One region of the Kitasatospora sp. NPDC047058 genome, then DNA from elsewhere that is predicted to be linked to it. Evidence: riboswitches for the same ligand, from Rfam matches in the RefSeq annotation. Region 1 holds a riboswitch; each other region holds the start of a gene.
What was found. A riboswitch is a leader RNA that binds a small molecule or an ion and turns the genes downstream of it on or off. The one in region 1 is predicted to bind cobalamin.
Positions count from the first base shown of each region.

Region 2: it holds a riboswitch for cobalamin, as region 1 does, so the genes downstream of both, ABZ885_RS14925 (cobalamin biosynthesis protein) here and metE (5-methyltetrahydropteroyltriglutamate--homocysteine S-methyltransferase) in region 1, are expected to answer to the same signal.
Region 3: it holds a riboswitch for cobalamin, as region 1 does, so the genes downstream of both, ABZ885_RS14145 (ribonucleoside-diphosphate reductase subunit alpha) here and metE (5-methyltetrahydropteroyltriglutamate--homocysteine S-methyltransferase) in region 1, are expected to answer to the same signal.
Region 4: it holds a riboswitch for cobalamin, as region 1 does, so the genes downstream of both, ABZ885_RS32495 (CoA-acylating methylmalonate-semialdehyde dehydrogenase) here and metE (5-methyltetrahydropteroyltriglutamate--homocysteine S-methyltransferase) in region 1, are expected to answer to the same signal.

Region 1 covers NZ_JBEYVJ010000063.1:3,915-9,515, forward strand. The annotation lists gene ABZ885_RS12935 (ATP-binding cassette domain-containing protein) at 1-405, shown strand, start outside; gene ABZ885_RS12940 (ECF transporter S component) at 402-1,250, shown strand; gene ABZ885_RS12945 (hypothetical protein) at 1,267-1,584, shown strand; cobalamin riboswitch at 1,798-1,953, shown strand; gene metE (5-methyltetrahydropteroyltriglutamate--homocysteine S-methyltransferase) at 2,130-4,445, shown strand; gene ABZ885_RS12955 (short-chain fatty acyl-CoA regulator family protein) at 4,565-5,601, shown strand, end outside.
Region 2 covers NZ_JBEYVJ010000077.1:6,032-11,632, forward strand. The annotation lists gene ABZ885_RS14915 (putative cobaltochelatase) at 1-980, opposite strand, end outside; gene ABZ885_RS14920 (cobyric acid synthase) at 973-2,490, opposite strand; gene ABZ885_RS14925 (cobalamin biosynthesis protein) at 2,618-3,580, opposite strand; cobalamin riboswitch at 3,655-3,891, opposite strand; gene ABZ885_RS14930 (transcriptional regulator) at 4,077-4,781, shown strand; gene ABZ885_RS14935 (alpha/beta hydrolase) at 5,025-5,601, shown strand, end outside.
Region 3 covers NZ_JBEYVJ010000071.1:10,363-15,963, forward strand. The annotation lists gene ABZ885_RS14135 (helix-turn-helix transcriptional regulator) at 1-139, shown strand, start outside; gene ABZ885_RS14140 (ribonucleotide-diphosphate reductase subunit beta) at 201-1,196, opposite strand; gene ABZ885_RS14145 (ribonucleoside-diphosphate reductase subunit alpha) at 1,217-3,628, opposite strand; cobalamin riboswitch at 3,817-3,958, opposite strand; gene ABZ885_RS14150 (hypothetical protein) at 4,457-5,527, shown strand.
Region 4 covers NZ_JBEYVJ010000352.1:214-5,814, forward strand. The annotation lists gene ABZ885_RS32490 (hypothetical protein) at 54-782, opposite strand; cobalamin riboswitch at 944-1,135, shown strand; gene ABZ885_RS32495 (CoA-acylating methylmalonate-semialdehyde dehydrogenase) at 1,341-2,840, shown strand; gene ABZ885_RS32500 (acyl-CoA dehydrogenase family protein) at 2,837-3,985, shown strand; gene ABZ885_RS32505 (enoyl-CoA hydratase/isomerase family protein) at 3,985-5,061, shown strand; gene mmsB (3-hydroxyisobutyrate dehydrogenase) at 5,058-5,601, shown strand, end outside.

The sequences.
Region 1 (5,601 bases):
GGGATCCCGGACGGCAGCCACCCCCGGGACCTCTCGGAGGGGCAGAAGCTGGCCCTCGTCCTGGCGATCCAACTGGCCGCCGCACCACGGGTGGTGCTGCTGGACGAACCGACCCGCGGGCTCGACTACCAGGCCAAGGAGGCGCTCACGGGCATCGTGGACGCCCTCGCCGCCGAAGGCCGCACCGTCGTGGTCTCCACCCACGACGTCGAGTTCGTCGCCTCCGCCGCCGACCGGGTCGTGGTGATGGCCGAGGGCGAGGTCGTCGCCGACGGTCCCACCGCCGAGGTGATCGTCGCCTCGCCCACCTTCGCCCCGCAGACCGCCAAGATCCTGGCACCCCTGCCCTACCTGACCACCCGGCAGGTCGCCGAGGCCCTCGTACCCGCGGAGGCCGCCCGATGACCGCCGTCCGGATCCCCGGCCGGGCCCGCGTCGTCGTCGCCCTGGCCGCCTTCATCGGCCTCGTCGCCTTCACCTGGCCGTTCGTCGTCGCCCCCGGAAAGTTCGGCTCCAACTACGCCCCGCCGCTGATCTTCGGCGCCCTGCTGGTCCTGGTGCTCGCCGTCGTCATCGCGGAGATCTCGGCCGGCGGCATCGACGCCAAGGCGCTCGCCATGCTCGGCGTCCTGTCCGCCGTCAACGCCGGACTGCGACCGCTCGGCGCCGGGACGGCCGGGGTGGAGACGGTGTTCTTCGTCCTCGTCCTGGCCGGCCGGGTCTTCGGCCCGGGCTTCGGCTTCACCCTCGGCTGCACCTCACTCTTCGCCTCCGCCCTGCTCACCGGCGGGGTCGGCCCCTGGATGCCGTACCAGATGTTCGGCTGCGCCTTCGTCGGCCTGCTCGCCGGCCTGCTGCCGCGGGCCCGGCGCCGCTGGGAGGTGCCGATGCTGGCCGTCTACGGGGCGTTCTCCGGCTACCTGTTCGGCTTCCTGCTCAACCTCTCCTTCTGGCCGTTCTCCACCGACCCGAACAGCTCGATCGCGTACCTGCCGGGCCTGCCCTTCACCGAGCAGTGGCACCGCTATCTGCTGTTCGACCTGGCCACCTCGCTCGGCTGGGACACCGGCCGTGCCGTCACCACCTTCACCGCCGTCCTCGTCGTCGGGCCGGCCGTGCTCACCGTCTTCCGCCGTGCGGCCCGCCGCGCCAACTTCGAACCGACCGTGCGGTTCGAGACCCCGGACGCGCCCGGGGCACCGGCGGACCCGGGAACCGGCGTACGGCCCGCCGAAGCGGTGTCCACCTGAACCGAAAGGCCGTCACGTGCCCAAACGCGAGAAGCCCCGGACGACCACGGTGAACGGCGTCGCCGTCGTCGTCCTCACTCCCGGCCAGCACGCAGGACTGGAGTCGGCCCGCCGTCAGCTGGGCGGGGCACAGGCCCAGGTCGCGCGAATGCGGCTCGACCTGCGACGCAGCCAGGAACTGCTGGGTGAGGCCGCGCGGGTGCTGGCGCACCTGCCCGCCGACCAGGCGGAGTCGGCGGGCGCCCGACTGGCCGCGGGGCGCGGGATCGCCGATCTGCTCGCGGACATCCGTGCAACGCTGCCGCGGACCCCGGAGTCCGGGAAGCGGCCCTGACGGCTGCGCTGCGGGCCGGCGCGGCCGTCGCCGGGGCGGCAGGGCGTGCCCACCGCCCGACGCGATCGCCGGCGGGCCTCGTCCCGGAGCTCGGCGGCCTCGACGATGTCTCAGCATCCGGACGTTCGAGCGGTTCTCCGGCCCGAAGCCGGGATTGTTCCTCTAGGCTGGCCTGGCAGCTGGTTCGCCCTGCCCGCCAGGCAGGCGCGTCGCAAGAGGGAACCCGGTGGGAATCCGGGACTGCCCCGCAGCGGTGAGTGGGAACGACCGCCGTCATACGCACTGGGCCCGGGCCGGGTCTGGGAAGCGACGGCCAGTAGGTGACCGCCCTGGAATCCAGGGCGGGCGTGCCCGCGAGTCCGAAGACCTGCCACTGCCCGTGCGCGACCGAACGCGCGCGGCCATCCGGTGACCTCGAGGGCGGGTCGGCGACCATACCAGGCGGAGCCGTCCCCGTGTGCGGGCGTCCGTCCGGTTCGTCACCCCTTCGCGCCTTCGTCCCGTCCCCGGGGACCAGAGGATCCAGGCTCGCGAAGGAGAGTCCCTTGACAGCGAAGTCCGCAGCCGCGGCGACCGTGGCCACCGTGTACGGCTACCCCCGCCAGGGCCGGGGCAGGGAACTGAAGAAGGCGATCGAGGGGTACTGGAAGGGCACGGTCACCGCCGGGGCGCTGCTGGCCACGGCCGCCGACCTGCGCCGCGGGAACTGGCAGCAGCTCGCCGACTCCGGCATCGAGGAGGTCCCCACCGGGGACTTCTCGCTCTACGACCACGTGCTGGACACCACCGTCGCCGTCGGTGCGATCCCGGCCCGCCACCGGGACGCGGTCGAGGCCGACCCGCTGGCCGGCTACTTCGCCATGGCACGCGGCACCCAGGACGTCGCGCCGCTGGAGATGACCAAGTGGTTCGACACCAACTACCACTACCTGGTGCCCGAGTTGGGGCCGGACACGGTCTTCGCCGCGAACCCGGACAAGGCGGTCGGCGAGCTGGCCGAGGCCCTGGCGCTCGGCCACGAGGCCCGGCCGGTACTGGTCGGCCCGGTCACCTACCTGCTGCTCGCCAAGCCCGCCCCCGGCGTCGCCGCCGACTTCCGGCCGATCACCCTCCTGGACCGGCTGCTGCCCGTCTACGCGCGGCTGCTCGCCGAGCTGAAGGCCGCCGGCGCCACCTGGGTGCAGCTGGACGAGCCCGCCCTGGTGCAGGACCGCACCCCCGCCGAGCTGAACGCCGCCGCCCGCGCCTACCGCGAGCTGGGCGGCCTCGCCGACCGGCCCGCGCTCCTGGTCGCGAGCTACTTCGACCGCCTCGGCGAGGCGCTGCCCGTGCTCGCCGACGCCCCGGTCGAGGGCCTGGCGCTGGACTTCACCGGGCCCGCCGCCGCCAACCTCGACGACCTGGCCGCCGTCGGCGGGCTGCCCGGCAAGCGCCTGGTCGCCGGTGTGGTCGACGGGCGCAACATCTGGATCAACGACCTGGGGAAGTCGCTCGCCACGCTGGCGACCCTGCTCGGCCTCGCCGACCGCGTCGACGTGGCGCCGTCCTGCTCCCTCCTGCACGTGCCGATCGACGCCACCGCCGAGCGGGACGTCGACCCGCAGATCGCCCGCTGGCTGGCCTTCGCCAAGCAGAAGGCCGCCGAGGCCGCCCTGCTCGCCCGCGGCCTGCGCGAGGGCACCGGCGCCATCACCGCCGAACTCGCCGCCAACCGGGCCGACCTCGCCTCCCGGGCCACCTCACCCATCACCCGTGACCCGGCCGTCCGGGCCCGCACCGGCGCCGTCACCGCGGACGACGCCCGCCGCGCCCAGGCCCACCCGGAGCGCGCGGAGGCCCAACACGCCCGGCTCGGACTGCCGTTGCTGCCGACCACCACCATCGGCTCCTTCCCGCAGACCACCGAACTGCGCGTCGCCCGCGCCGACCTGACCGCCGGCCGGATCGACGCCGCCGCCTACCGGGAACGGATGGAGGCCGAGGTCCGCGACGTCATCGCCTACCAGGAGAAGGCCGGCCTGGACGTCCTGGTGCACGGCGAGCCCGAACGCAACGACATGGTCCAGTACTTCGCCGAGCAGCTCACCGGCTACCTCGCCACCCGGCACGGCTGGGTGCAGTCCTACGGCACCCGGTACGTGCGCCCGCCGGTCCTCGCCGGCGACATCTCCCGCCCGCACCCGATGACCGTCGACTGGTTCCGCTACGCCCAGGACCTCACCGACCGCCCGGTCAAGGGCATGCTCACCGGCCCGGTCACCATGCTCGCCTGGTCCTTCGTCCGCGACGACCAGCCGCTCGCCGACACCGCCCGCCAGGTCGCCCTCGCCCTGCGCGACGAGGTGACCGACCTGGAGGCCGCCGGCGCCGCCGTCGTCCAGGTCGACGAACCGGCCCTGCGCGAGACCCTCCCGCTGCGAGCCGCCGGCCGGCCGGCCTACCTGGCGTGGGCCACCGGGGCGTTCCGCCTCGCCACCTCCGGCGTCCGCGCCGACACCCAGATCCACACCCACATGTGCTACGCCGAGTTCGGCGCCATCATGACCGCGATCGACGACCTCGACGCGGACGTCATCTCCCTGGAGGCCACCCGCTCCCACATGGAGGTCGCCGGCGAGCTCGCCGAGGCCGGCTACCCCCGCGAGGTCGGGCCCGGCGTCTGGGACATCCACTCCCCGCGCGTCCCGAGCACCCAGGAGGCCGTGGACCTGCTGCGCGCCGGTCTCGCGGCCATTCCGGCCGAACGCCTGTGGGTCAACCCGGACTGCGGCCTGAAGACCCGCGGCTGGCCGGAGACCCGCGCCTCGCTGGACAGCCTGGTCGCCGCCGCCCGCCGCCTGCGGGACGAACTCGCCGGCTGACCGGACGGGGTGGGCCACCGAGGGGCGGGCACGGCGGAACGTCCGTGCCCGCCCCGGCGGCCGGGCCTTCAAGAGCCGCGCATTCCTGTCGACCGCCGGAGAGAAGGGTGCGACGCACCATGGCACGTCCCGCCGGGCACAAGATCTTCGCCCATGCCAAGCTGCGCCGCCTCCGTCGCGAGCACCGCATGAACCAGGTCGAACTGGCTCGTGAGCTCGGCATCTCGACCAGCTACCTCAACCAGATCGAGCACAGTCAGCGCCCGCTCACCGCGGCCGTACTGCTGCGGATCTCGGAGGTGTTCGGGGTGGACCCGGAGTTCTTCTCCGAGGCCGGGGAGGAACGCCTGGCCACCGACCTGCGCGCCGCGCTCGCCGACGAGGCGTGCGGTGCCGCGGTCGCGGCGGAGGACGTCCTGGAGGTGAGCCGGGACCACCCGGACGTCGCGCGGGCGCTGGTCGCGCTGCACCGCCGGTACCGGGAGGCGGCCACCAGGGTCGCCGAACTCGGGCACCCTGCCGAGGACGCGGCCCTGGTGCCGGCCGAACCCCACGACGAGGTCCGGGACTTCTTCTACGCACACCACAACCACATCGCCGCCCTGGACGACGAGGCCGAACGCACCGCGACTGGTCTGGGGGCCACCACCGCCGGCCGCACCGCCGCCGCCCTGGTGGACCGCCTCGCGTCGCGGCACGGGGTCCGTGTCGTCGACACCGGCCCCCGGGAGACGGCCGAGATGCGCCGGTTCGACGCCACGAGCGGCACCCTGCGCCTCTCGCCTTGGCTGACCGACGGCCGGCGGGCCTTCCAACTCGCCACCCAGCTCGCGCTGCTGGAGCACCGCCCGCTGCTGGACACGCTCGTGGCGGCGGCGGAGCCGGACCTCACCTCCCGCCAGGCCGCCGACCTGGCCCGGATCGGTCTGGCCAACTACTTCGCCGGCGCCCTGCTGATGCCCTACTCCGCCTTCCACTCCGCCGCCGAGGAACTGCGCTACGACGTCGATCTGCTGGGCGCCCGCTTCGGCGTCGGGTTCGAGACCGTCTGCCATCGGCTGAGCACCCTGCAGCGCACCGGCCTACGCGGCGTCCCGTTCTCCTTCCTGCGCGCGGACCGCGCGGGCAACATCTCCAAGCGCCAGTCCGCGACCGA
Region 2 (5,601 bases), on a different contig from region 1:
TCCTCGTCCAGCCCGGGCGCGTCGAAGGGGTTGCGCCGGCGGCGGTGCGGCAGCGCCAGCTGGGCGGCCTTGCGGACGTCCTCCTCCAGCACCCGGGTGCGCCCCGCCCAGGCGGCCAGCGCGACGGCGGTCCGGGCCATCACGATGTCCGCCCGCAGGCCGTCGACCTCGAACGCGGCACAGACCGCGGTGAGCTGACGCAGCGCCGTGTCGGTCAGCTCGACCTTGGGCAGCAACTCCCGCGCCGCGGTGATCCGTCCGGCGAGCTCCCGCTCCTCCTCGGCGAACCGGGCGGCGAAGCCCGCCGGGTCGGCGTCGTACGCCAGCCGGCGGCGGACCACCTCGGCGCGCTCGGCCGGCTCCCGGGTCGCGGCGATCTCGACGGTCAGGCCGAACCGGTCGAGCAGCTGCGGCCGCAGCTCGCCCTCCTCCGGGTTCATCGTGCCGACCAGCAGGAACCGGGCCGCGTGCCGCACCGAGACGCCCTCGCGCTCGACGTAGGAGCGGCCCATCGCGGCGGCGTCCAGCAGCAGGTCCACCACGTGGTCCTGGAGCAGGTTGACCTCGTCGATGTAGAGCACGCCGCGGTGCGCCCGGGCCAGCAGCCCCGGCTCGTACGCCTTGACGCCCTCGGCGAGCGCCCGTTCGAGGTCGAGCGAGCCGACGATGCGGTCCTCGGAGACGCCGACCGGCAGCTCGACCAGCCGGGCCGGGCGTTCGGCGCCCGGGAGGCCGGCGTGCGCGCCGTCCGGGCAGTGCGGGTCCGGCGCGGCCGGGTCGCAGGCGAAGCGGCAGCCCTCGACGGTGTCGATGGACGGCAGCAGGCCGGCCAGCGCGCGCACCATGGTCGACTTGGCGGTGCCCTTCTCGCCGCGCACCAGCACGCCGCCGACGGCCGGGGAGACGGCGTTGAGCAGCAGCCCGAGCCGCAGGTCGGCCATGCCGACGATCGCGGTGAACGGGTAGCGGACGTCACTCATGATTCTCCAAGGGGGCCCCGGGCGGCAGGAACGGCAGCGATCCGGCCGCCGGCACCCCGCCCTCGATCAGCTTCCACAGCGCGTCGGTGTCCGCGTGCTCCTCGACCAGGTCGCCCAGCCGGTCCAGCCGGGCCTCGCGCGCCGCGGCGAACGAGGTGTCCGGCGCGGGCACGAACGCCCGGCCCGCCAGCCGCGCCACCTCGCGCAGCAGTTCGCGCCGGAACCCGTCGTTCTCCAGCGCGCCGTGCCAGGTCGTGCCCCACACGGCCCCCACCCGGCAGCCGTCCAGGAAGGCCTCGCCGCCCTCGACCGTCACCACCCCGTGGTGGATCTCGTACCCCTCGACCCGCTGCCCGAAGGCCTCGCCGACCGGCCGGGCGAGCACCTTCGCGGCGCCGAACCGGACGTGCGCCGGCAGCAGGCCGAGGCCCTCGACGGCCCCCGCCTTCGACTCGACCTCGTCCACGATCGTGTGCGCCAGCATCTGGTAGCCGCCGCAGACCCCGAGCACCGGCCGCCCGGCCGCCGCCCGCGCCTTCAGCGCCGGCTCCAGGCCGCGCTCGCGCAGCCAGGCCAGGTCGGCGACGGTGGCCCGGGTGCCGGGCAGCACCACCAGGTCGGCGTCGGCCAGCTCCTCGGGCCGGGTGGCCCAGCGGACCAGCACGCCCGGCTCCTGGGCCAGCGCGTCCAGGTCGGTGAAGTTGGAGAGCCGGGGGAAGCGCACCACGGCCACCCGCAGCACGTCCGCGCCGAGCGGTCCGCGCCCGGCGGTGCGGTCGACCACCGTGGACAGGTCGAGCGAGTCCTCGGCGTCCAGCCAGAGGTCCGGCAGCATCGGCAGGGTGCCCAGCACCGGACGGCCGGTCAGCTCGTGCAGCATGTCGAGGCCGGGGGCGAGCAGCCGGGCGTCGCCGCGGAACTTGTTGACGAACCAGCCGGCCACGTGCCGCTGGTCCTCCGCCGAGAGCAGCGCCAGCGTCCCGTACATCGCCGCGAACACCCCGCCGCGGTCGATGTCCCCGACCACCACGACCGGCAGGCCGGCGGCGGTGGCCAGGCCCATGTTGGCGATGTCCCGGTCCCGCAGGTTGATCTCGGCGGGCGAGCCGGCGCCCTCGCAGACCACCACGTCGTAGCGGCGGCGCAGGTCGGCCAGGCACTCCAGGGCGCGCTCCAGCAGGACGGGCTTGCGCTCGCGGTAGTCCAGCGCGCCCACCTCGGCGACCGGCCGGCCGAGCAGCACCACCTGGCTGCGGCCGTCCGCGCCCGGCTTGAGCAGCACCGGGTTCATCGCCGCCTCGGGCTCCACCTTGGCGGCCTGCGCCTGCATCGCCTGGGCCCGGCCGATCTCGGCGCCGTCGGCGGTGACGAAGGAGTTCAGCGACATGTTCTGCGCCTTGAACGGCGCGACGCCGACGCCCTGCCGGGCCAGCCAGCGGCAGATGCCGGCCGTGACCACGCTCTTGCCCGCGTCCGAGGTCGTCCCGGCGACCAGCAGCGCGTTGCTCATGACCCCACCTCTCCCTCGGCCGCCGGCCGGGGGTGCCCCCACGGTCCGGCAGGGGCGGTCGCGCGTGCGCACCCCTCGACGATCCTTCCCCGGCCCCCGGCCGTGGGTGCCACCGTGCTGCGCACGCTCATGCCCTTCTCCCGCCCAGGGCCGCCCGGAGCAGCAGGTGCCCGGCGACCGTCGTACCCAGCGCCAGCGCGCTCACCCGCCGGGAGAGCACACAGGCCCGCTCGATGTCGTCCACCCCGACCGGCCGCAGCCCCTCGCCCAGCACCGGCCGGTGCTCGACCCTGGCGCCGTACCGCAGGGTCCCGCCGAGGCGGACGCCGACCGCGCCGGCGAAGGCCGACTCGGCCTGGCCCGCGTTCGGGCTGGGGTGCGCGGAGCCGTCCCGCCGCCAGACCCGCCAGGCGGTGGCGGGCTCCGGCGCGGCGGCCACCGTGAGCAGCGCGGTCAGCCGCGCGCCCGGCCAGCCGGCCACGTCGTCCAGCCGGGCCGAGGCCCAGCCGAACCGGGCGTACCGCGGCGAACGGTGACCGACCATCGCGTCCAGGGTGTTGACCGCGCGGAACGCCAGCAGGCCCGGCGTACCGGCGAGCCCGCCCCAGACCAGCGCGTTCACCACCGCGTCGGCGGTGTTCTCGGCGACCGACTCGACCACCGCGCGGGCCAGCTGCTGCTCGTCCAGGGCGCTCGGGTCGCGTCCGCACAGGTGCGGCAGCCGTTCCCGGGCCGCCGTCAGGTCGCCCGCGGTGAGCGAGCGGCCGATGGTCCGGGCCTCCCGGGTCAGCGAGGTGCCGCCGAGCACCGTCCAGGTCGCGGCGGCGGCCAGCGCGGCCCGCGCGAGCGGGCGGCGGCCCAGCAGCCGGTCGGCGACGACCGCGCCGGCCGCGACGGTGCCCACGCAGAGCGCGGTGTAGGCGGTGCCGGCGGCCCGGTCGTCGCGCCAGATCCGCCGCTCCAGCCGGCCGGCCGCGCTGCCGAAGACGGCCACCGGGTGGCCGCGGCGCGGGTCGGCGTACCGGGCGTCGGCGAGGTAGCCCGCGACGGCGCCCACCGCGAAGGCGGCGGCGCGGGTCAGCGGACGCACGACGGGCAGCAGAGGGCTCGGCGGGGCGGGGCAGCCTGCATGGCGTGCGTGTCCTCACTCAGGGTCCGCGCCCTGGATCGACGTACCGGGGGCGAGAGTCTCCTGGCTTCCGGGTCGGACGCACCCCGGGCCTTCCGGCGGCTTCTGACGGCCTGCCGTGAGGGTCCCTCCTGCCCGTCGGCGGGCGAGGAAGGGATCCGGACGTGCTCCCCGGTGACAGTGGCGGGACCGCGCCGGACTCGCACCGGCTTCCTCTGCATGCCTCCGTATTGGCTGAAGGATCCCATCACGCGCCCGGAGCAGGAGTCAACCAAGGTCACGGAGGGGTTCATCACACGCGCCGCGCGCCGGTCGGGCCGTCGCTATCTCTGATCACGACCCCCCGCAGGGGCATGACAGCCTGTGCGATCGTCCAGCGGCCTGTAGACCCCTAGAGTCGCGCTTCGTGCGTTCGGCGGCTGGGGGGCCGGAGCGCCGACGCCTACCGTCGGGTGCCATGCGACGCAGACAGCCACCTGCCGTGCCCCCGGTGCCCTTCTCGCCCGCGGCCGCCCGCGCGCACCGCGCCGGGCTGGGGCTGACCCCGGAACAGGTGGCCGAGGGCATGGCCGCCCACGGGGTCCGGCTGCTGCCCGCCCACGTGCTCGGCTGGGAGAGCGGCGAGCTGCGCCCGACCGAGGAGGAGTTCATCGCGCTGGCCCGCGCGCTCTGGTGTCCGGCCGCCCAGCTGATGGGCGTCCGCCCGGCCGGGCTGCGGGACTTCCGGGTGGCCCGCGAGCTCGGCCAGGAGACCGCGGCCCGCCGGATCGGCATCGGGCTGCGGCACTACCAGGAGGCCGAGGCCACCGGCCGCTGGGACGGCGACGGGGAGCAGACGTACGCGCTGGCCCGGGTGCTCGGCCTGACGCTGCGCGAACTGGTCGCGGTGACCGGCCGCGGGGGCGAGCTCGACCAGCGGCTGCGGCAGTGCGTGGACGGCCGCTGGCAGGCGCACGTCCGGGCCATCGCGCGGATCGTGCCGGTGCCCGAGCAGGACCTCGCGCCCGTCCTGACGGTGCTGCAGAACGAGTACCAGGTCTCCTCGCACTGGGGCGCCGGCAGCTGGGGCTCGCCGGCCCCGGCGGCGCGCGAGCCGGAGAGGCCGCTGGGCGAGCGGTTCTGGGAGCTGCTGGAGCCGCTGGAGACCGACATCCCGGCGTGAGCGGCCCGGCCCCCGGCCATCCTCCTTGCGCGTGGCCCCCGCCCGTACTCCCGCCCGTACTCCCGGCCGTCCTCCTTCCGCGTCCCCCCGTCCGCACTCCCCGTCCGCGCCGCGCCCGTGGCCCGGCCCTGCGCCCCGTCCCGGGCATGCCCCGGACGGCCGTGTCCGGTGGCCGGACGGCGCCGCCGCGAGTGGACTGGTGGGCACACTGCCCAGTCCGCGACCAACAGAGCGGGGAGCGATATGCGTTGGGGAACCGCAGCCGCCGTTGCGGCCGCCGCCGTCGGCACCGGGGTCGCCGTGCTGGTCATCGGCCGCCGGGCCTCCGAGCGGCTCGTCCGCCCCACGGCGGCGCCGGAGCGGGCCGCCGGCCCCGTCCTGGTGCAGAGCCTCGCCACCGGGCGCGTCACCTTCACCCGCACGCCGGAGAGCAGCCGCCCCGGCCGCTGGGCCGTCGAGTGGGGCGGGGACGGCCACGCGGTGGTCGACGAGGTGCTGCGCAGCGACGAGCAGGGCGTCACCCGGCGGCTGGTCCGCGCCGACCGCGGCGTCCTGAAGGCCGGCACCGAGGTCCGCTTCACCCCCCGGGTGTACCTCGGCGACCCGACCTCGGCGCTCGGCCTGCCGTTCAGCGAGACCGCCGCCGAGGGCGAGCTGGGCGCCCTCCCCGCCTGGTACCTCGACGGCAAGCGCGGCGCCTGGGTCATCCTGGTCCACGGCAGCGGTGCCGACCGGCAGCAGACCCTCCCGGTGCTCCCGCTGCTGGACCGGCTCAGCCTGCCCGTCCTCTCCGTCACCTACCGCGGCGACGAGGGCGCGC
Region 3 (5,601 bases), on a different contig from region 1:
GGCGGCGCCGGACACCCCGGCCCGGGCCCGGCTGATCACGCTCGGCATCGCGCACGAGCAGAGCTACGTCGCGTTCTGGGAGGCGCTGGCGGCCGACCCGGACGGGATCGGCGAGCCGGAGGCACCGCCGGAGGGCTGATCGAGAACAGCGCTGCCCCGCACGGCTCGGCCGTGCGGGGCAGCGCTGTTGCGTCTTCTCTTTAGAAGTCGTCGTCGAAGGCGACCGAGCCCTCGACGGCGACCTGGTACGCGGACACCCGGCGCTCGAAGAAGTTGGTCAGCTCCTGGACGTTCTGGAGCTCCATGAAGCCGAACGGGTTGGTCGACCCGTACCGGATCGGCATGCCGAGGCGGGCGAGGCGCTGGTCGGCCACGGCCTGGAGGTACTCGCGCATCGAGGCGGTGTTCATGCCCGGGAGGCCGTCACCGCACAGGTCCTGGGCGAACTGGAGCTCGGCCTCGACGGCCTCCTCCAGCATCTCCGTGACCTGCTTGGCCATCTCCTCGTCGAAGAGGTCGGGCTCCTCCTCGCGGACCGTGTCCACCACGGAGAACGCGAAGTCCATGTGCATGGACTCGTCGCGGAACACCCAGTTCGTCCCCGTCGCGAGACCGTGCAGCAGACCACGGCTCCGGAACCAGTACACGTACGCGAACGCGCCGTAGAAGAACAGACCCTCCACGCACGCCGCGAAGCAGATCAGGTTGAGCAGGAACGCCCGCCTGTCCTCCTTCGTCTGCAGCGAGTCGATGTGGTCGACCGCGTTCATGTACTTGAAGCAGAACTGCGCCTTCTGGTGGATGGAGGGGATGTTCTCCACCGCGGCGAAGGCCGCGTTGCGGTCCTCCGGGTCCGGAAGGTAGGTGTCGAGCAGCGTCAGGTAGAACTGGACGTGCACGGCCTCCTCGAACAGCTGCCGGCTCAGGTAGAGCCGCGCCTCCGGGGAGTTGATGTGCTTGTACAGGCTCAGCACCACGTTGTTCGCGACGATCGAGTCACCGGTCGCGAAGAAGGCGACCAGCCGCCCGATCATGTGCCGCTCGCCCTCGCTCAGCTTGGCGAGGTCGGCGACGTCGGAGTGCAGGTCCACCTCCTCCACGGTCCAGGTGTTCTTGATCGCGTCCCGGTACCGGTCGTAGAACGACGGGTAGCGCATCGGGCGCAGGGTCAGCTCGAAGCCGGGGTCGAGCAGCATCTTGCGGTCGTCGGGGGTGCTCACTGGCAGGCCTCGCAGGACTCGGGGTTCTCCAGGGAGCAGGCGATGGCGTCCTGCTCGGCCTGGGTCATGGTCGGGGTGCCCACGCTGACCGGGTTGGCCGGCTGCGGCGCGGCCGTGCGGGCGGTGCCGGACGCGGCCTGCGCGATCCGGGTCGCCGGGCGCGAGCGCAGGTAGTAGGTGGTCTTCAGACCGACCTTCCACGCGTACGCGTACATCGAGCTGAGCTTGCCGATGGTGGGCGCGGCCATGAAGAGGTTCAGCGACTGGCTCTGGTCCAGGTACGGCATGCGCGCCGCGGCCAGGTCGATCAGCGCGCGCTGCGGCAGCTCCCAGGCGGTGCGGTACAGCGAGCGCACCTCGGCCGGCAGCCAGTTGAGCTCCTGCACCGAGCCGTTCGAGTCGCGCAGCGCGTCCCGGGTCTGCTGGTCCCAGACGCCGAGCTCCTTGAGCTCGCGCACCAGGTAGGGGTTCACCTGGAGGAACTCGCCCGACAGCGTCTCGCGCTTGAACAGGTTGGACACCTGCGGCTCGATGCACTCGTACACGCCGGCGATCGAGGCGATCGTCGCGGTCGGGGCGATGGCCAGCAGCAGCGAGTTGCGCAGGCCGGTCTCGGCGATCCGCGCACGCAGCGCCGTCCAGCGGTCGGCCCACTGCGGGGCGGCCGTCGGGAAGTGGTCGATGTGCAGCTCGCCGCGGGCGGCGCGGGTCTCGCCGTACGCCTCGTGGCGGCCCAGCTGCTCGGCCAGGTCGGCGGAGCGCTCGTACGCGGTGAGCATGATGCGCTCGGCGATCAGGGTGGAGAGGGTCTTCGCCTCGGCGGAGTCGAAGTCGATCCGCAGCTGGAAGAAGACGTCCTGGAGGCCCATCACGCCCAGGCCCACCGGGCGCCAGCGCGAGTTGGACGTCCCGGCCTCGACGGTCGGGTAGAAGTTGATGTCCACCACGCGGTCGAGGAAGGTGACGGCGGTGCGCACGGTGGCGTCCAGCCGCTCCCAGTCCATCGCGCCGATCAGGTCGGCGGCCGACGCGCCCTCGGCCACGTGGGCGCCGAGGTTGACCGAGCCGAGGTTGCAGACGGCGGTCTCGGAGTCGTCCGTGACCTCCAGGATCTCGGTGCAGAGGTTGGAGCTGTGCACCGTCCGGCCGGGCAGCGCGGTCTGGTTGGCGGCGCGGTTGGAGGCGTCCTTGAAGGTCATCCAGCCGTTGCCGGTCTGCGCCAGGGTGCGCATCATCCGGGCGTACAGGGTCTGCGCGGGGATGGTGCGGACGGCCTTGCCGGCCAGCTCGGCCTTGCGGTACGCCTCGTCGAAGTCGGCGCCCCAGAGGTCGACCAGCTCGGGCACGTCGGCCGGGGAGAACAGCGACCAGTCCTCGTTGGCGTTGACCCGGCGCATGAACTCGTCCGGGATCCAGTGCGCCAGGTTGAGGTTGTGGGTGCGCCGCGCCTCCTCGCCGGTGTTGTCGCGCAGCTCCAGGAACTCCTCGATGTCCGCGTGCCAGGTCTCCAGGTAGACGCAGGCCGCGCCCTTGCGGCGGCCGCCCTGGTTGACGGCGGCGACCGAGGAGTCGAGGGTGCGCAGGAACGGGACGATGCCGTTCGACTTGCCGTTGGTGCCCCGGATCAGGCTGCCGCGGGACCGGATCCGCGAGTAGGAGAGGCCGATGCCGCCGGCGTGCTTGGAGAGGCGGGCGATCTGGGCGTACCGGGAGTAGATCGAGTCCAGGTTGTCCAGCGGCGAGTCGAGCAGGTAGCAGCTCGACATCTGCGGGTGCCGGGTGCCGGAGTTGAACAGGGTCGGCGAGGAGGTCAGGTACTCCAGCCGGCTCATCAGGCGGTACAGCTCCGCCACCTCGCGCACCGACTGCTCGTTGTCGCCGACCGCCAGGCCACAGGCGACACGGAGCAGGAAGTGCTGCGGGGTCTCGACCACCATGCGGGTGATCGGGTGGCGCAGCAGGTAGCGGGACTGCACGGTGCGCAGGCCGAAGTACTCGAAGCGGTCGTCGCCCTGCGGGTCGATGAGCGCGTCCAGCGCGGCGGCGTGCTTCGCGACGAAGGCGGCGGTGGTGTCGCCGATCAGGCCCTCGGCGTGGCCGACGGCGATCGAGGCGGAGAAGGAGACCGAGCCCTGGCTGTTCGCCTCGTCGACGATCTCCAGCGCGAGCAGGCGGGCGGCCAGCTTCGAGTACTGCGGGTCCTCGGCGATCATCGACGCTGCGGCGTCCACGGCCAGCCCGCGCAGCTCGGCGAAGTCCGAACCGGCGTGGCGGCCGCGCAGCGCGGCGGCGGCGACATGGCCGGGGTCCACCTGCGGCAGGTCGACACTGCGGTCGGTCAGCAGCCGGAGCAGCGCGCCGCCCGGGTCGGAGACCGTCGGGGCGGCGGGGGAACCCTGGGCGGGCAGGGTGGCTGAGGCAGCGGTGGTCAAGGCGCTCTCTCCTGGCGGCGATCGGCGGCGGTGGATCGGGGTACCGGGCCGTTCGGGGCAGGGGAGCACAGCGCGAGGGCCGGACGGCGTCGCGTGACGGTGTCATCCCCGGCCCGCCCGCGAGGCCCGGAAGTACTGCTCGTGCTGCAGGCCTCTGCGGGGAGGCCGGAAGGCACGCCGTCGGCAGGTACTCGGACTCGCGGGCTCTGGTCGGAGCCGCCCGCACACCGCTGCGGGGCAGTCCCGGACTCGCACCGGGTTCCCCTGCGTCGACAGCAGGAGTGAGCATACATCTAGTGGTGTCCGCTCGATGCGACACCACATGTTGTGCAGCGCCGCGTGTTGGCGTGATGACCGGTGGTACCGGGGGAAGGGCCGTGGCGGGGCCTGGGAGGGGCCGTGGCGGGGCCGTGACGACCGCCACTGCAGGACCCGGCCGGGGGCCGGCGGCGGGGCCGCGCGAGGTCGCGACGGGGCCGCGGATGGCCCGCGGGTGTCCGGATTGGGAAACGGAATGGTCACCGGGCGGAGCCGCCGTCAGGCGCATGCCCTACGATCTCGGCTCATGAGGGAGCGGAGCGAGGGGGACGCATGAGCGACGGAACGGGAGCGCCCGGACAGGCACCGCAGGGGCAGCCGCCGGCCGCGCCGGTGCCTCCTGCGCCGTACCCCGGCGCGCAGCCGGTGCCACCGGCACCGGGCGGGTTCGGACCGCCGCCCGCCTCGTACGGGCCGCCGGTGCCGTCGCAGCAGCCGGTGGTTCCGCCGGTTCCTGCCGTGCCGCAGCCGCCCGCGCCGCAGCCGGTGCCACAGCCTGTCCAGCCGCAGCCGGTGCCGCCGCAGCAGGTCCAGCCTCCGGTGCAGCCGCAGCCGCAGCCTGTCCAGCCGCAGCCCGTGCCGCCGCAGCAGGTCCAGCCTCCGGTGCAGCCGCAGCAGCCCGTGCAGCCCCAGCCGATGCAGCCCCAGCCCGTGCCGCCGCAGCAGCCGATGCAGCCGCAGCCGCCCGCCCAGGCGATGCCGCCGCAGCAGCAGTGGCAGCCGCAGCCCCAGCCCCAGCCCGTCCAGCCGCAGCACAACGCCCAGCCGGACTGGGCGGCCATGGCCGACCGCAACGAGGCCGAGGCCAAGCGCAAGGGCCGGATGAAGATCATCGTCGCGGCCGTCGCCGTCGTCGTGGTCGGCGGCCTGATCGCCGGCGGTCTGATGCTCATGAAGAAGGACGACGGCGGCAAGAAGACCGTCGCCGAGCCGACCCCGACCGCCACCGCGACCACCCCGGCGTCGTCGCCCTCCGGCAAGGCGTCCGCGAGCGGCAGCCCGAGCGCCGCGCCCGAGGACCCGTCGAAGGCGCTCTGGGAGGCCACCACCGACCCGGCGCCGCAGGACGCGGCCGCGCTGTTCTCGGCGCTCACCGTGACCGTCAACGGCGCCACCTGGAACCGGACCGTGGTCTCGCTCGACTCGCCCTGCTGGGACGGCAACTCCACGGTCGGCGGCCTCGGCAAGATCCTCGGCGACCAGGGCTGCCGCCAGGTGCTCCGGGCCACGTACGTCTCGGGCGACAGCGCGGTGACGGTCGGCGTCGCGGTCTTCGACCACAAGCAGCAGGCCGAGACCTCGATGAAGAGCTACGTCGGCCACCTGAAGGGCGCCGCCGCCCCGGGCTCGCCGGCCTTCTGCGCCACGCCCGGCTGCACCAACACCAAGGCCACCCTGGGCCGGTACGCGTACTTCACCGTCGAGGGCTCCGCCAAGGGCGGCAACACCGCGGACGCCACCGCCACCGCGGCGGCCCCGGGCTTCGGCGAGCACGTGAAGAACCAGCTGCTCCAGCGCGCCAAGTCCGCCGCCCCGGCCGCCACCCCCGCGGGCTGACGCCCGCGCCGGACCCGCAGCGCACGCGCCCCGGCCGGGAAACCGCCGGGGCGCGCCCGTTCGCCCGGGTGCGG
Region 4 (5,601 bases), on a different contig from region 1:
GAGTGGCTGCGACCAGCACGGTCGCAACAGGCCCCAGCCGGGGAGCCCGTCCGTCACGAAGCCGTCGGCTGTGGGCTCATCGCACGCTCGTACAGCTTCTCCTGCGCCCGCTTGAGCAGTTCGGCGGCCTTCTTCCGCGACGCCTCCTCCGCCTTGTCGAGCGCGCCCGGGTAGTCCGCGGACATCCCCGAGCCCGCGCTGTAGTCGACATCGACCGTCAGGCGCAGATTCCCGTCGCAGAAACCCGACTTGAAGCTCAGTTGGTCGACCGGCCCGGGGATGGTCTCGGTGAGCGGGTGCCGGACCGACGACCGGTAGCCCTGCTGGCCGAGCCCCCCGCCGTCGGTCATCTCGAACTTCCGCGTCTCGGTCGGCTTGGGCCCGCCGATCGGAGACTTCGCGATGTCCGCCTCGACCTCCAGCCAGTGGCAGCCGCGGGCCGTCTCGAAGACCACCGCATCGATGGTCACCCGCCAGTCCTCCGTCGCCGGACCGGCGACGTAGCTGCAGCTGAGCGTCTTGGACGGGTCGTCCGCGATCCCCTCGCTCGTCACCGGTATGGAACTCCTCAGCTGCCCGGGCAGGCCGGGGTCGCCCACCGTCGCGCAGAGGTCGTCGACCGTGCGGTACCAGCCGACCTGTTTCGCCTTGCTGTCACTGCTGTTGCTGTTGCTGTTGCTGTTGTTGCTGCCACCGCCGCCGCCGCAGGCGGTGAGGACCACGAGGCCGGCGGCCACGAGGGCGGCCGCGCCGGTACGGGAGGTTCGATTTCGACTCGTCACGGCGCCAGGCTAGGGCCCGCACTCCGTCGGCAGCCGTCGACGGCCGGAGTCTTGCTTGATCTTTAAGTTCTGGGCTCGAACGGCCTGCCGAGCGTGGTCACTCCTACCGGTGACTGCTGTACAGCGGAGCGCGACGCGCCCAGCGAGACCTCTGGACTTACTAGGACGTCCAACTATATGGTCGACGACAGGTCCGCGGTGTCAGGGAAGCCGGTGTGAGTCCGGCACGGTCCCGCCACTGTGACCGGGGAGTCCGTCCTTGCAGGAGACGGCCACTGGCAGCCAGCCGGGAAGGCCTGAGGGCGTGCGGTGATCCGGGAGTCAGGATACCGGCCGCGGGTGATCCGTGTTTTCCACGAGGATGGAGACGACACGCATGACTCCGGGCTGCTCCCGTTCCGCTGCTCCTGGCTGTCCTGTGCCGACGACCGCCGGGGCCCACCTTTCCTGACGGTTCGTCATGCCACCGTGACGCCGCGGGCCGCACCAACCGCGCGCCCGCCCGTCGGCGGCGGCCTCCATTCCTCCTCTCCCCATCCACGATGAGAGAAGGAACCGATGGTCCGTGAACTGACCCACTTCGTCGCCGGCAAGCGCACCGCCGGGACGTCCGGCCGCTTCGGCGACGTGTACGACCCCAACACCGGCCGGGTGCAGGCCCGGGTGCCGCTGGCCGACCGGGCGGAGGTCGAGGCGGTGATCGCCGATGCCGCGCAGGCCCAGCCCGAGTGGGCCGCCTGGAACCCGCAGCGGCGGGCTCGGGTGCTGCTGCGCTTCCTGCAACTGGTCGAGCAGGAGAAGGAGGAGCTCGCCCGGCTGCTCTCCGCCGAGCACGGCAAGACCGTGGCCGACGCCCACGGCGACCTCCAACGCGGCCTGGAAGTCGTGGAGTTCGCCGCCGGGATCCCGCATCTGCTGAAGGGCGAGTTCACCGACAACGCCGGCACCGGCATCGACGTGTACTCGATGCGCCAGCCGCTCGGCGTCGTCGCGGGCATCACGCCGTTCAACTTCCCCGCGATGATCCCGCTCTGGAAGGCCGCGCCCGCACTGGCCTGCGGCAACGCCTTCGTCCTCAAGCCCTCCGAGCGCGATCCCTCGGTGCCGCTGCGCCTGGCCGAGCTCTTCCTGGAGGCGGGACTGCCGCCGGGCGTCCTCAACGTCGTCAACGGGGACAAGGAAGCCGTCGACACGCTGCTGGAGGACCCGCGGGTGGAGGCGCTCGGTTTCGTCGGCTCGACCCCGATCGCCCAGTACGTCTATGCGACCGCGGCCGCGCACGGCAAGCGCGCGCAGTGCTTCGGCGGCGCGAAGAACCACATGATCGTGATGCCGGACGCCGACCTCGACCAGGCCGCCGACGCCCTGATCGGCGCCGGCTACGGCTCGGCCGGCGAGCGCTGCATGGCCATCTCGGTCGCCGTCCCGGTGGGGGAGGAGACCGCGGACGCCCTGGTGGCGAAGCTGGTCGAGCGGATCGCCGCACTGAAGGTCGGCCGCTCGGACGACCCCGCGGCGGACTTCGGGCCGCTGGTGGGCCGCGACGCCCTGGAGCGGGTCCGCGGCTACCTGGACCTCGGGGTCCGGGAGGGCGCCGAACTCGTCGTCGACGGACGGGACTTCCGGCTGGAGGGGCACGAGGACGGCTACTTCCTCGGCGCCTCGCTGTTCGACCGGGTCACCCCGGACATGCGGATCCACCGGGAGGAGATCTTCGGCCCGGTCCTCACGGTCGTCCGCGCCGCCGACTACGAGGAGGCGCTGCGGCTGCCCAGCGAGCACGAGTTCGGCAACGGCGTGGCCATCTACACCCGGGACGGCGACACCGCCCGCGACTTCGCCCGCCGGGTCAACACCGGCATGGTCGGCGTCAACGTGCCCATCCCGGTGCCGATCGCCTACCACACCTTCGGCGGCTGGAAGCGCTCCGCCTTCGGCGACCTCAACCAGCACGGCCCGGACTCGATCCGCTTCTACACCCGCACCCGCACCGTCACCTCGCGCTGGCCTTCCGGGGTCAAAGAGGGCGCGAGCTTCACCATGCCGACGATGGGATGAGCGCCGTGCACGATCTCACCGAGGACCAGCGGGCCATCGCGGAGACGACCCGGGCCTTCGCCGACGAGTACCTGGCGCCGAACGCCGTCGAGTGGGACCAGGCCAAGCACTTCCCCGTGGACGTGCTGCGCAAGGCGGCGGGCGTCGGCCTGGCCGGCGTCTACGTGCGCGAGGACGCCGGCGGCTCCGGACTCTCCCGGCTGGAGGGGGTGGTGGCCTTCGAGGCGCTCGCGACCGGCTGCCCGTCGATCGCCGCCTACCTGTCCATCCACAACATGGTCGGCTGGATGATCGACCGCTACGGCAGCGCCGGGCAGCGCTCGCGCTGGCTGCCCGGCCTCTGCACGGCCGAGCACCTGGGCAGCTACTGCCTGACCGAACCCGGCGCCGGCTCCGACGCGGCGGCGATCGCCACCCGGGCCGTCCGGGACGGCGGCCACTGGGTGCTGGACGGCGTCAAGCAGTTCATCTCCGGGGCGGGTGACTTCCGGATCTACGTGGTGATGGCCCGCACCGGTGGACCGGGGGCCGGCGGGGTCTCCGCCTTCGTCGTCGAGCGCGACGACCCCGGCGTCTCCTTCGGGCCGAACGAGAAGAAGATGGGCTGGAACGCCCAGCCCACCCGGCAGGTGCTGCTGGACGGCGTCCGCCTGCCCGCCGACCGCCTGCTCGGCGCGGAGGGCGAGGGCTTCCGGATCGCCATGAGCGGGCTGAACGGCGGCCGGCTCGGCATCGCCGCCTGCTCGCTCGGCGGCGCGCAGGCCGCGCTGGAACGCGCCACCGGCTACCTCGCGGACCGCGAGGCGTTCGGCGCACGCCTCCTGCACGCCCAGGCCCTGCAGTTCCGGCTGGCCGACATGGCGACGGAGCTGGAGGCGGCCCGGGCGCTGCTGTGGCGGGCGGCCGCCGCCCTGGACCGGGGCGACCCCCGGGCGCCGCAGCTGTGCGCGATGGCCAAGCGCTACGCCACCGACACCGGCTTCGAGGTGGCCAACCAGGCCCTCCAACTGCACGGCGGCTACGGCTACCTGGCCGAGTACGGCATCGAGAAGATCGTCCGCGACCTGCGGGTGCACCAGATCCTGGAAGGGACCAACGAGATCATGCGCGTCATCGTCGCCCGCGGCCTGACCGGAGCCGCGTGATGGCCGGCAACGACCCCGGGGAGGTCGTCCTCCGGCGCGAGGGCCGGGCCGGCTTCGTCGTCCTCAACCGGCCCGCGGCCCTGAACGCCCTCACCCACACCATGGTGCAGCGCATCGCGGAGGCCCTGGACACCTGGGAGCAGGACGACCGGGTCGAGTCCGTCGTCATCACGGGGGCCGGGGACCGCGCCTTCTGCGCCGGCGGCGACATCGTCGCCATCCACCGCGCCGCCACCGGCGGGGACCCGGGCGCGGTCGAGGAGTTCTGGCGCGACGAGTACCGCCTCAACGCCCGGATCGCCCGCTACTCCAAGCCGTACGTGGCCGTCATGAACGGCATCGTGATGGGCGGCGGTGTCGGCGTCTCGGCCCACGGCAGCGTCCGGATCGTCACGGAGACCACGCGCATCGCCATGCCGGAGGCGGGGATCGGCTTCGTGCCCGATGTCGGCGGCACGTACCTGCTCGCCCTGGCGCCGGGCGAGCTGGGCACCCACCTCGCCCTCACCGCCGGATCGGCCGGTGCCGCGGACGCGCTGCTGTGCGGGCTCGCCGACCACTTCCTGCCCTCCGAACGAGTGCCGGCGCTGCTCGACGACCTCGCCCGGCTGCCCGTGCACGACGCCCTCGAACGGCACGTCGGACCCGCTCCGGCCGGTGCGCTGGCCGGGCAGCGGGCGTGGATCGACAGCTGCTACGCGGCCGGCACCGTGGAGGAGATCCTCGACCGGCTGCGGGACAGCGGGGAGCCCGAGGCGAAGAAGGCCGCCGACCGGATCACCGCCAACTCCCCGACCGCGGTGAAGGCCACGCTGACGGCCCTGCGCCGGGCCCGCGCGCTCGGCCCGTTGGAGGCCGTGCTCGACCAGGAGTACCGCACCTCGTGTGCGGCGCTCTCCACCCCGGACCTCGCCGAGGGGATCCGGGCGCAGGTGATCGACAAGGACCGCTCGCCGCGGTGGAGCCCGGCCACCCTGGGCGCCGTCGAGCCCGCCGCCGTGGCCCGGTACTTCGCCCCGCGCGGCGAGCGCGAGCTCGGCCTCGCCGCCACCACCACATCCCTGGAGCGCTGGTGACCCACAGCATCGGATTCATCGGACTGGGCAACATGGGCGGCCCGATGGCCGCCAATCTCGTCAAGGCCGGCCACCGGGTGACCGGCTTCGACCTCGCGGCGGACGCCCGTGAACGGGCGGCGGGGCACGGGATCGCCGTCGCCGCGTCCGCGGAGCAGGCGGCGGCCGGGGCCGAGGTGGTCGTCACCATGCTGCCCACCGGGCGGCATGTGCTCGACGCCTACGCGGGCCTGACCGCCGCCGCGCGCGGGGCGCTGTTCGTGGACTGCTCCACCATCGCCGTCGGGGATGCCCGGATCGCCGCCGACCTGGCCCGCACGGCCGGGCACCGGGTCGTCGACGCGCCCGTCTCCGGCGGTGTGCCCGGCGCCGAGGCCGCGAGCCTGACCTTCATGGTCGGCGCGGACGACGCCGACTTCACGGCGGCCGAACCGGTGCTGGCCGCGATGGGCCGCCGGGTCGTGCACTGCGGGGCGTCCGGCGCCGGGCAGGCGGCGAAGATCTGCAACAACATGATCCTCGGCGTCTCGATGATCGCGG